DNA from 3 places in the Pantoea sp. X-Soil-ISGK-259 genome. Region 1 is predicted to be linked to each of the others. Evidence: predicted binding sites of a transcription regulator. Region 1 holds the regulator's gene; each other region holds the start of a gene.
What was found. The regulator PurR, encoded in region 1, represses purine synthesis genes. The targets are predictions, from matches to a motif close to CANGCAAACGTTTGCNTG.
Positions count from the first base shown of each region.

Region 2: AC6I77_RS00320 (NCS2 family permease) is a predicted target of PurR. The motif match lies at 1,693-1,710, and genes of this name have one in related genera.
Region 3: AC6I77_RS06290 (amino acid aminotransferase) is a predicted target of PurR. The motif match lies at 2,015-2,032, and genes of this name have one in related genera.

Region 1 is NZ_AP035986.1:1,764,874-1,768,154, reverse strand. Features, by position in the region: gene AC6I77_RS08220 (C40 family peptidase) at 100-909, shown strand; gene cydH (cytochrome bd-I oxidase subunit CydH) at 953-1,042, opposite strand; gene purR (HTH-type transcriptional repressor PurR) at 1,324-2,349, shown strand; gene punR (DNA-binding transcriptional activator PunR) at 2,346-3,251, opposite strand.
Region 2 is NZ_AP035986.1:68,233-71,513, forward strand. Features, by position in the region: gene AC6I77_RS00315 (4'-phosphopantetheinyl transferase family protein) at 1-273, shown strand, start outside; gene AC6I77_RS00320 (NCS2 family permease) at 310-1,623, opposite strand; gene yieH (6-phosphogluconate phosphatase) at 1,775-2,434, shown strand; gene AC6I77_RS00330 (GlxA family transcriptional regulator) at 2,448-3,281, shown strand, end outside.
Region 3 is NZ_AP035986.1:1,371,979-1,375,259, forward strand. Features, by position in the region: gene mepK (peptidoglycan L,D-endopeptidase MepK) at 1-25, shown strand, start outside; gene AC6I77_RS06285 (MBL fold metallo-hydrolase) at 65-694, shown strand; gene AC6I77_RS06290 (amino acid aminotransferase) at 760-1,950, opposite strand; gene ompF (porin OmpF) at 2,184-3,281, opposite strand, start outside.

The DNA of each region.
Region 1 (3,281 bases):
AACTGGACTAGAATGGCCTGGGCCCTGATCCTGGATCAGATTAATCTCAACTTTGTCGCGGTGCGTAGTGGCCCTGACAACTTAACTAATCAACGGACTATGCGTTTAATCATTACGCTTTTCATGCTGGCCATTGCGCAACTGTTTTTCAACGTCGCTGCTGCTTCGCCGCACACGCCGGTGAACGTCAGTACGCATAAAGCAGAAAAAAAGAGTGCGCGCGACGATGAACGCCGCAAACGTCGCCAGGTAAAAACGGTGACGAAAAAGACTCGCCTCAGCCCTGTTCAAAAACTTAAAACGAAAAAACAGAAAAAAGTCGAACTCACTGCCAAACAGACGCCTGCTAAGAAGACCTCGCTTAAAACCGCCCGTATAAGCAAAAGCCAGCAAAAGAACAAAGAGAAGAAACGCTATGGCCATCAGCGCCTGCTAAAAACCGCTGAGGTCACCACCAGCGAGCCGGGCACGATTAAAATGAGCAAATCCCACCGTCAGCGTTATCAGAAGGCTCGCGAAACCGCGATGACCAAACTGATGGGCCAGCTGGGTAAACCCTACCAGTGGGGCGGCACTTCGCCGCATACCGGCTTCGATTGCAGCGGCCTGGTCTGGTACGCCTATAAAGATCTGGTGAAGTTTAAGATTCCGCGTACCGCTAATGAGATGTATCACCTGCGTGACGCCGCACCCATCAAGCGTGAGTCGCTGGAGAAAGGCGATCTGGTCTTCTTCCGTATTAATGGTCGCGGTACAGCGGATCACGTTGGCGTGTACCTGGGAGATGGCAAGTTTATCCAGTCACCGCGTACCGGAAAAGACATTCAGATTAGCGCATTAGGGGAAGATTACTGGCAGCGTCATTACATTGGTGCCCGTCGTGTGATGACGCCGAAAACCATACGCTAACCAGAAAACAGTCGTAAAAAGCCGGGAGATTCCCGGCTTTTTTTTAGTGCAGAATGGCGGTAAAACTAAAGGCTACAATCATCAGCAGACAGCCCGCAGTCGTCATTAAAGCCAGTTTAAGATCGGTACTCATTGTTTGCTCCTTAGTCACACAATTTGTGGGGATATCGCATTTTCCCACAGGGCCCGGTAAAAATCTCGTTTTATCCGTTCAGCCTTGTTAGAATCCCGCCTTTGTTGCGCAACGCGCGCAATCCTGATTCCGTTTGCGCCGGTTTTCAGGCGTTTTATTTCCGCCAGCGGCCTGTAAACCGGCCAAAAACGCGGCATTTTTGCGGAAAAAACCCTGAGCAGACGCAAACGTTTAACACTACGCTTATCATAGAGTTAGATAAGCACTGGAGTCCGATTTTCATGGCAACAATTAAAGATGTGGCGAAACGCGCTGGCGTCTCAACGACGACGGTTTCGCACGTCATCAATAAAACCCGCTTTGTCGCAGAAGAGACGCGTAACGCGGTCTGGCAGGCGATAAAAGAACTGCACTATTCGCCAAGCGCCGTGGCGCGCAGCCTGAAAGTGAATCACACCAGAACGCTGGGCCTGCTGGCGACCTCCAGCGAAGCCCCCTATTTCGCAGAGATTATTGAAGCGATTGAGAATCACTGTTTTGACAAAGGCTATACGCTGATTCTGGGGAATTCGCATAACGATCTGCAAAAACAGCGCGCCTATCTCAGCATGATGGCGCAGAAGCGTGTCGATGGTCTGCTGGTGATGTGCTCAGAATATCCAGACGACCTGCTGCAGATGCTGGAAGAGAACCGTAACATCCCGATGGTGGTAATGGACTGGGGCGAATCGCGCGCCGACTTCACCGACACGGTTCTGGATAACGCGTTCCAGGGCGGCTATCTGGCAGGACGCTATCTGATTGAACGCGGTCACCGCGACATTGGTGCTATCCCCGGTCAGATGGAGCGTAATACCGGTGGCGGACGTCATGCCGGTTTCCTGAAGGCGCTGGAAGAAGCCAGCATTCAGCCGCGCGCCGAGTGGATTGTCCAGGGTGACTTTGAGCCGGAGTCGGGCTATCAGGCGATGCAGCAGATCCTGTCACAGAAACAGCGCCCGACGGCGGTGTTCTGCGGTGGTGATATCATGGCAATGGGTGCAATTTGCGCCGCCGACGAAATGGGTTTGCGCGTACCGCAGGATATTTCGGTGATCGGTTATGATAATGTGCGCAACGCCCGCTATTTCGCACCGGCCCTGACCACCGTGCATCAGCCTAAAGCTCAGTTAGGTGAAAAAGCGCTGGATATGCTGCTGGACCGCATCACCAGTAAGCGTGAAGTGTCACAGACGATTGAAGTACACCCTACGCTGATTGAGCGCCGCTCGGTGGCCGACGGTCCATTCCGCGACTATCGCCGTTAATCCTCGCTTAACCACTCCTGATTAAGCGTTTGCGCATCACCCAGGTAGCTGAGCAACCAGCCAGTCGCCGGTGATGCGCGATCCTCAGCCCAGCTGACACAGCAGGGACTGTCCGGAAACGCCACCGGCAGAGTCAGTTCAACCAGATCGCCGCTGTCGAGCAGTGGCCTGGCAAGATGACCGGGCACCATCGCCACACACAATCCCGCCTGCACGCACTCCAGCCCGGTTTGCCATTCCGGCACCACCAGCCTGCGCTGGTTATCCAGCGTCCATGTCATTCGGCGCGGCAGTGCGCGTGAAGTATCTTCCAGCACCAGTGACGGCCAGCTACGCAGCGTGTCGTCATCGATCTGGCTCGCCTGCGTCAGGGGATGATCGGGCGCGACCACGCAGCGCCAGTTGAGTGTGCCCATATCGCGAAACGCAAAACGTCCGCCCACCGGAATCGCCTGGGTGGCCCCAATGGCCACTTCTACCCGGCCATCGGCCAGCGCATCCCAGACGCCGTTAAAAACTTCATAACTGATGATCAGCTCCATGTCGGGGAAATGGCGATAGAAATCTTTAACCAGTTGCCGGGTGCGCTGAGGTTTAGCGATACGGTCAACCGCGATGCTGAGCTGACCGCGCCAGCCGTTGGCCAGCTGCTGACACTGTCGTCGTGTGGCTAGCATTTTTTTGATGACGCTGCGCCCTTCACGGACAAAATGCTCGCCTGCCGGAGTCAGTACCACTTCACGGTGCTGACGCTCAAACAGCGGCACCGCCAGCCAACTCTCCAGCTGCCGCACCGTGTAACTGATGGCAGAGGGCACCCGATGTAACTCCTGCGCAGCAGCGCTAAAGCTGCCGCCACGGGCGACTGCGTCAACCACTTCTAATGCATATTCTGACCACATAATCTGCCTTCAAAATTTTTAACAGCAAGC
Region 2 (3,281 bases), 1.7 Mb from region 1:
CGGGGACTGGATTCGCTGCGCCTGTTGCCGGGAGCGGGTCGGCTGCGATCGTCACTTTATCCTGATATCCAGGTGGTGTGCGATGCGGAGCCTGTGCTGGTCTGGTCGTGCGCGCTGTCGTCTGCGACCCAGCGTCTGCACCTGTGGGAGATGGATAGCGACTTTCAGTGGCGCGGATTACGCGAAATCGAGATGGGTAAGCCCAACATCGGGCCTCTTGCCCTGCGGCTGACCAGCCTGCCCAGCGAGCGCAGCCTGCATCCTGAAATGTAAAAAGCCGCAACCCGAAGGTTGCGGCCCTGAATGTGCTTAGTGCCCGTCCACAAAAACAATCTTCAGAACAAACAGCAGCGCAACAATCACTACGCAGGGGCTGATTTCACGCCAGCGTCCGGTGCCCAGCTTCATTACGCAGTAAGCGATAAACCCCAGCGCAATGCCTTCGGTGATGGAAAAGCTGAAGGGCATCATGGCAGCGGTCACAAAGGCCGGAACGGCCTCGGTCAGATCATCCCAGCGCACGCGCGACAGGCTGGCGGTCATTAACACGCCTACGTAAATCAGCGCGCCCGCCGCAGCGTAGGATGGCACCATTGCGGCCAGCGGTGACAGGAAGGTTACCAGCAGAAACAGCAGGCCGGTCACCACGGCCATCAGCCCGGTACGACCCCCAATCGCCACGCCCGACGTGCTCTCGATATAGGCGGTCACGGATGAGGTGCCCGCCAGCGCGCCACTCACCGAACTAATGCTGTCGACATAAAGCGCCTGCTGCATGCGCGGGAAGGTGCCGGTTTCATCGGTCAGTCCCGCTTTATCGGTAACGCCGATCAGTGTGCCGGAGGAGTCGAACAGATTGACCAGCATAAAGGAGAAGATCACCCCCGCCATGCCAATGTTGAATGCGCCTTTAATATCGACCTGACCGACTACAGACGTTATCGATGGGGGTGCTGAAAACAGGCCGACAAACTTCACGTCGCCCAGCATCCAGCCGATGCCGGTGGTGATCACCATTGAGATCAACACCGCTGCGTGGATATTGCGTGATGCCAGAATGGCGATAATAAAGAAGCCGAGTGCGCCCAGCAGGACGCTGTGCGAGGTCAGATTCCCTACCGCCACCAGGGTATCGGGATTTGGTACGATAATGCCGGCATTTTTCAGCCCCATCATCGCGATAAACAGACCGATACCGGCGGTGATGCCAACGCGCAGGCTCAGCGGGATATTGGCAATCATCCAGTAGCGCACCCGCAGCAGCGTCAGGATCAGCAGGCCAACCGCGCCCCAGAAAATCGCGCCCATACCGACCTGCCACGAATAGCCCATCGCCCCGACCACTACAAAGGCGAAGAAGGCATTCAGCCCCATTGCGGGTGCCAGCGCCACCGGCAGATTAGCAAACAGTCCCATCAGAATGCTGCCGAAGGCGGCGATCAGACAGGTGGTCACAAACACCGCCTGGGTATCCATGCCGGCGACGCCGAGGATCTGCGGATTGACGAAGACGATATAGACCATCGTCAGAAAAGTGGTGATACCCGCGATCACTTCGGTGCGCACCGTGGTGCCATGTTCCTGCAGCCTGAAGATGCGCTGCAAAACGCCTTGCTTGCTCATGCCATCCATCCAGAAGAAAAAATCATCGGCGCGTATCCTGGCGATTTTACCGGGGCAATACAATGATTTTTCGCAACCGATTGCCAGTCTCGCAATCTGCGCTGAGTGCGGTAGAGTGTGGAATACACCCCGAATCGAAGGATAGAGTCTGATGTCAGTAGAATGCGTCTTTTTTGATTGCGATGGCACGCTGGTCGACAGTGAGTTGCTCTGTACCCAGGCCTACGTTAACACCTTTGCCCGTTACGGCCTGGCGCTGTCGCTGCAGCAGATGTTTGAAAAGTATAAAGGCGTCAAACTCTACGACATCATTCGTGACGTGGGCGATGCGCATCAGGTAACGCTGCCGATGGAAGAGGTGGAAACAGCTTATCGCGCGGAAGTGGCAAGACTGTTTGATCTGCAACTGCAGCCCATCCCAGGCGCGAAAGCGCTGGTTGAGCAGATAAAAGTGCCGATGTGCGTAGTCTCAAACGGAACCGTAAAAAAGATGCAGCACTCGCTGGGCTTAACCGGCATGCTGCCGCTTTTCGAGGAGCACCTCTACAGCGGCTATGACATTCTGCACTGGAAGCCCGATCCGGAACTGATGTACCACGCTGCAGAACAGATGCAGGTGCCGATTGAGCGCTGCATTCTGGTGGATGACTCCGAAGCGGGCGCCCGCGCCGGTATCGCCGCTGGCATTCCTGTCTACTACTACTGCGCTGACCCGCACAACCCTGAACTGGACCACCCGCTGGTGACCCGCTTCGACGATATGGTGCAGCTGCCTGCGTTGTGGCGCGCCCGTGGCTGGGATCTGGTGTAGCGCTGGCCAGAATATGACACGCACCGTCTGGTTTTTAACCCTGCCTGGCGTGATGGCGCTGGATCTGACCGGCCCGGCTGAGACGCTGCAGCTGGCGGGCGATCGCTTTTCGCTGCGCTATATTGGTCCGCAGCCGGAGGTGGTCTGCTCCACCGGCATGACCATTGGCGGCATTGAACCCTTACCGGAACAGTTGCCAGAAGGGAGCCTTCTGGTGGTGCCGGGCGTCTATGATTCGCAGATCTGTTATGCCACACCACAGGCCGCAGAAGCACGCGACTGGCTGAGGCGCCAGAACGCCGCGCTGTGCGCGCAGACCTTCATGCTGGTCTGCGTCTGTTCGGGTGCGCTGCTGGCGGCGCAGGCGGGCATGCTCGATGATGTACTCTGCACCACTCATCATGATGTGATTGCCCGGCTGAAAGCGGCGGCTCCACGTGCACGGGTGCAGGAGAATCGGGTGTTTGTCGGGCATGAGAATATCTGGACCAGCGCGGGCATCACGGCCGGGATCGACCTGGCACTGCATCTGATCACTCAGCTTTGTGATACGCCCACCGCGCTGGCGGTGGCGCGGGAAATGGTGGTCTGGTTTCGCCGCGCCGGTGACGACCCACAGCTTTCACCCTGGCTGCGTTATCGCAACCACATGCATCCGGCCATTCACCGCGCGCAGGATCTGATGATTGCCCATCCAGAGCATGGCTGGACGCTGACTGAACTGGCCGGACGCACCCACGTCAGCAGCCGCCATCTGGCGCGTCTGTTTCGTCAGCATCTGGGGATCAGCGTGCGGGAATACCATGAGCAGCTGCGGGTTGGCGTGGCGCGCCAGCGTCAGCAGCAG
Region 3 (3,281 bases), 390 kb from region 1:
TACCGGGCCGATCAGGCACTGGTAACGACACCGGCAACGCTGCGTGAGCCGGTCATGGAGCGTTATGAATTACCACATTATTCCTGTTACAGCGTTTGCCCAGAACTGCTCAGTGATCTGGTGCGACTCCACGCGCGAAGCCGCGCTGGTCGATCCCGGCGGCGATGCCGAACTTGTCAAACAAACGCTGGAACAACTCGGACTTAAACCTGCTCAGATTCTGCTGACGCATGGACATCTTGATCACGTCGGGGCTGCCGTTGAACTGGCTGCCTTCTGGCAGATTCCGATTATCGGCCCGCAAAAGCGCGATGCTTTCTGGCTGGAAGCGCTGCCTACCCAGAGCCGGATGTTCGGCCTGGACGAGTGCGCACCTTTTACCCCCGATCGCTGGCTGGAAGAGGGGGAGAGCGTTCAGGTCGGGTTGACCACGCTCGAAGTCCTGCACTGTCCGGGACATTCACCTGGCCACGTGGTCTTCTTTGACCGTCAGGGACGATTGCTGATTTCAGGCGACGTTATCTTTAATGGCGGGGTGGGACGCACAGACTTCCCGCAGGGCGATCATCAGCAGCTTATCAATGCTATCCGCACAAAATTACTGCCGCTGGGCGATGATGTGACGTTTCTGCCCGGTCACGGTCCGATTTCTACGCTGGGACATGAGCGCGTGAGTAACCCTTTTCTGCAGTAAAAATCAGCGATCTTTCCTGCAATAAAAAATGGGCCATCAGGCCCATTTTTGTTTCGTCGTCAGCGTTACAGCACCGCGACAATCGCTTCGCACAGTGCCGACATATTGTCTGGCGTCATGCCTGCCACATTCACCCGGCCTGAGTTAACGGCATAGACACCGAACTCTTCACGCAGGCGAATTACCTGGTCTTTGGTTAAGCCACTGAACGAGAACATACCGTTTTGCTTAATAATAAAGCTGAAGTCACGCTGAGCGCCTTTCTCTGCAAGGGTGTTCACAAACAGCTGACGCATGCGCTGAATGCGCTGGCGCATATCTGACAGCTCCTGCTCCCAGATGGTTCGCAGTGTATCGTTGCCCAGAATAGTGGCGACGATAGCGGCACCATGCGCCGGCGGATTGGAGTAGTTAGCGCGGATGGTGTATTTCACCTGACTGAACGCCGTATCTGCCACGCTGGCTTCAGCCGCCACCACGGTGATGGCACCGACACGCTCGTTATACAGACCAAAGTTCTTGGAGTAGGAGCTGGCGACGATCAGTTCCTGATGCGAGGCGGCAAAAATGCGCAGGCCTTCTGCATCTTCATCCAGACCACGGGCAAAGCCCTGGTAGGCGAAGTCAAACAACGGCAGCCACCCATTGGCCTGTGACAATTCCGCCAGCTGTTGCCACTGCTCAGCGGTTGGGTCAATACCGGTCGGGTTATGGCAGCAGCCGTGGAACAGCACCACATCACCTGGCTGAACCTGCTGCAGCGACGTCAGCATGCCTTCAAAATCCAGCGTATGGTTTGCCGCGTCATAATAGTGGTATTCACAGACTTCAAGACCGGCCGCATTAAACACGTTGTTGTGGTTAGGCCAGCTCGGATTGCTGATCCAGACCCGCTTCACGGAGGTCTGCGTCGCGAGGAAATCTGCTGCCACACGTAACGCACCAGTGCCACCTGGCGTCTGCGCCGTACGGGCGCGGCCTGCCGTGATCAGCGGGCTTTGATTACCGAACAGCAGGACCTGTGTGCAGCGGGCGAAATCAGCCAGGCCATCAATGCTCAGATAGTTTTTGGTGGTTTCGTTTTCCAGCAGGTATTGCTCAGCTTTTTTAACACTGGTCAGCACCGGGGTCTTGCCGGTTTCGTCTTTGTAGACGCCGATACCCAGATTGATTTTTTCAGGGCGGTCATCAGCACGAAACAGATCGGCCAGCCCAAGAATAGGATCGGCGGGTGCAGCAGAGATCGATTCAAACATGTGTCAGGTCCATTAGCGTGAACGTTAGCGGAAAGAGCTGTCAGGTTAACGTCCGGCCAGGGAAATGCCAACCGTTTGCGAGACAAAATCATCAATTTTACCGTGTTCATTTCACGACGAGGAGAAGCTGAATTTCAGGCGAAGTAAAAAGCGGAGTGTCGGGCAGATTTCAGGAATGACAGCCATAAAAAAACGGGGCCGAGGCCCCGTTTTTTAACGCGTCTGAAGCAGGATTAGAACTGGTAAACCAGGCCTACTGCTACAGTGTCATCGGTGTTCAGACCCAGCGCGTTATTGTCATCCAGCTGGTTGATCTGATAATCCACGTAGGTAGACATGTTTTTGTTGAAGTAGTAAGTCGCGCCAACGTCGATGTATTTAATCAGGTCAGCATCGCCAACGCCTTCGATATCCTTGCCTTTAGACTGAACATAAGCAATGGATGGGCGCAGACCGAAGTCGAACTGATACTGTGCAACCAGTTCAATGTTCTGTGCTTTGTTAGCAGAAGCAGCGCTGGTGGTGTTGTTCAGACCAGTCACAACAGAGATTGGTGTAGAGTTACGGGTTTCACCGTACATCGCTGCCAGGTAAACATTATTTGCATCATATTTCAGAGCAGTTGCCCAGTTTTCAGCACGTTTGCCCTGGCCAACAACGTTACCATTGATATCGGTAGTGCCGTCTGCCTGAGAGTTTGTGCGATCGCTGCTGCTGTATGCGCCAACAACACCAACACCGATTGGTGAGGTATAGCTGGTTGATGCGCCCCAGCCGTCGCCGTTAGCACGACGCGTGTCGGTACGCTCGTTTTTACCCTGATACTGAAGTGCGAAGTCCCAGCCATCTACCAGACCAAAGAAGTTGGTGTTGCGGTAGGTCAGCAGGCCGGTGCTACGACCGTTCATGAAGTTATCTGAGTATCCTGAGTCGCCACCGAACTCTGGCAGCATATCGGTCCAGCCGATTGCATCATAAACCACACCGTAGTTACGGCCGTAGTCGATTGAGCCAGCGTCGCCGAATTTCAGACCGGCAAAGCCCAGACGGGTTTTGTTGCCGTTTTGTGCGTCAGAACCTTCAGAGTTATTCGCCTGAATGTTGTATTCCCACTGGCCGTAACCGGTCAGCTGGTCATTAATCTGGGTTTCGCCTTTAAAGCCGAAACGAACGTAAGATTTGTCGCCGTTGTTGCCGTCGCCATCTGAGCCATCGTTATCAGAAAAATAATGCAGGCCAACAGCTTTACCGTACAGGTCCAGTTTGTTGCCGTCTTTGTTATAGATTTCTGCAGCATTTGCTGCGCTGGCGGCTAACAGAGCAGGGATAAC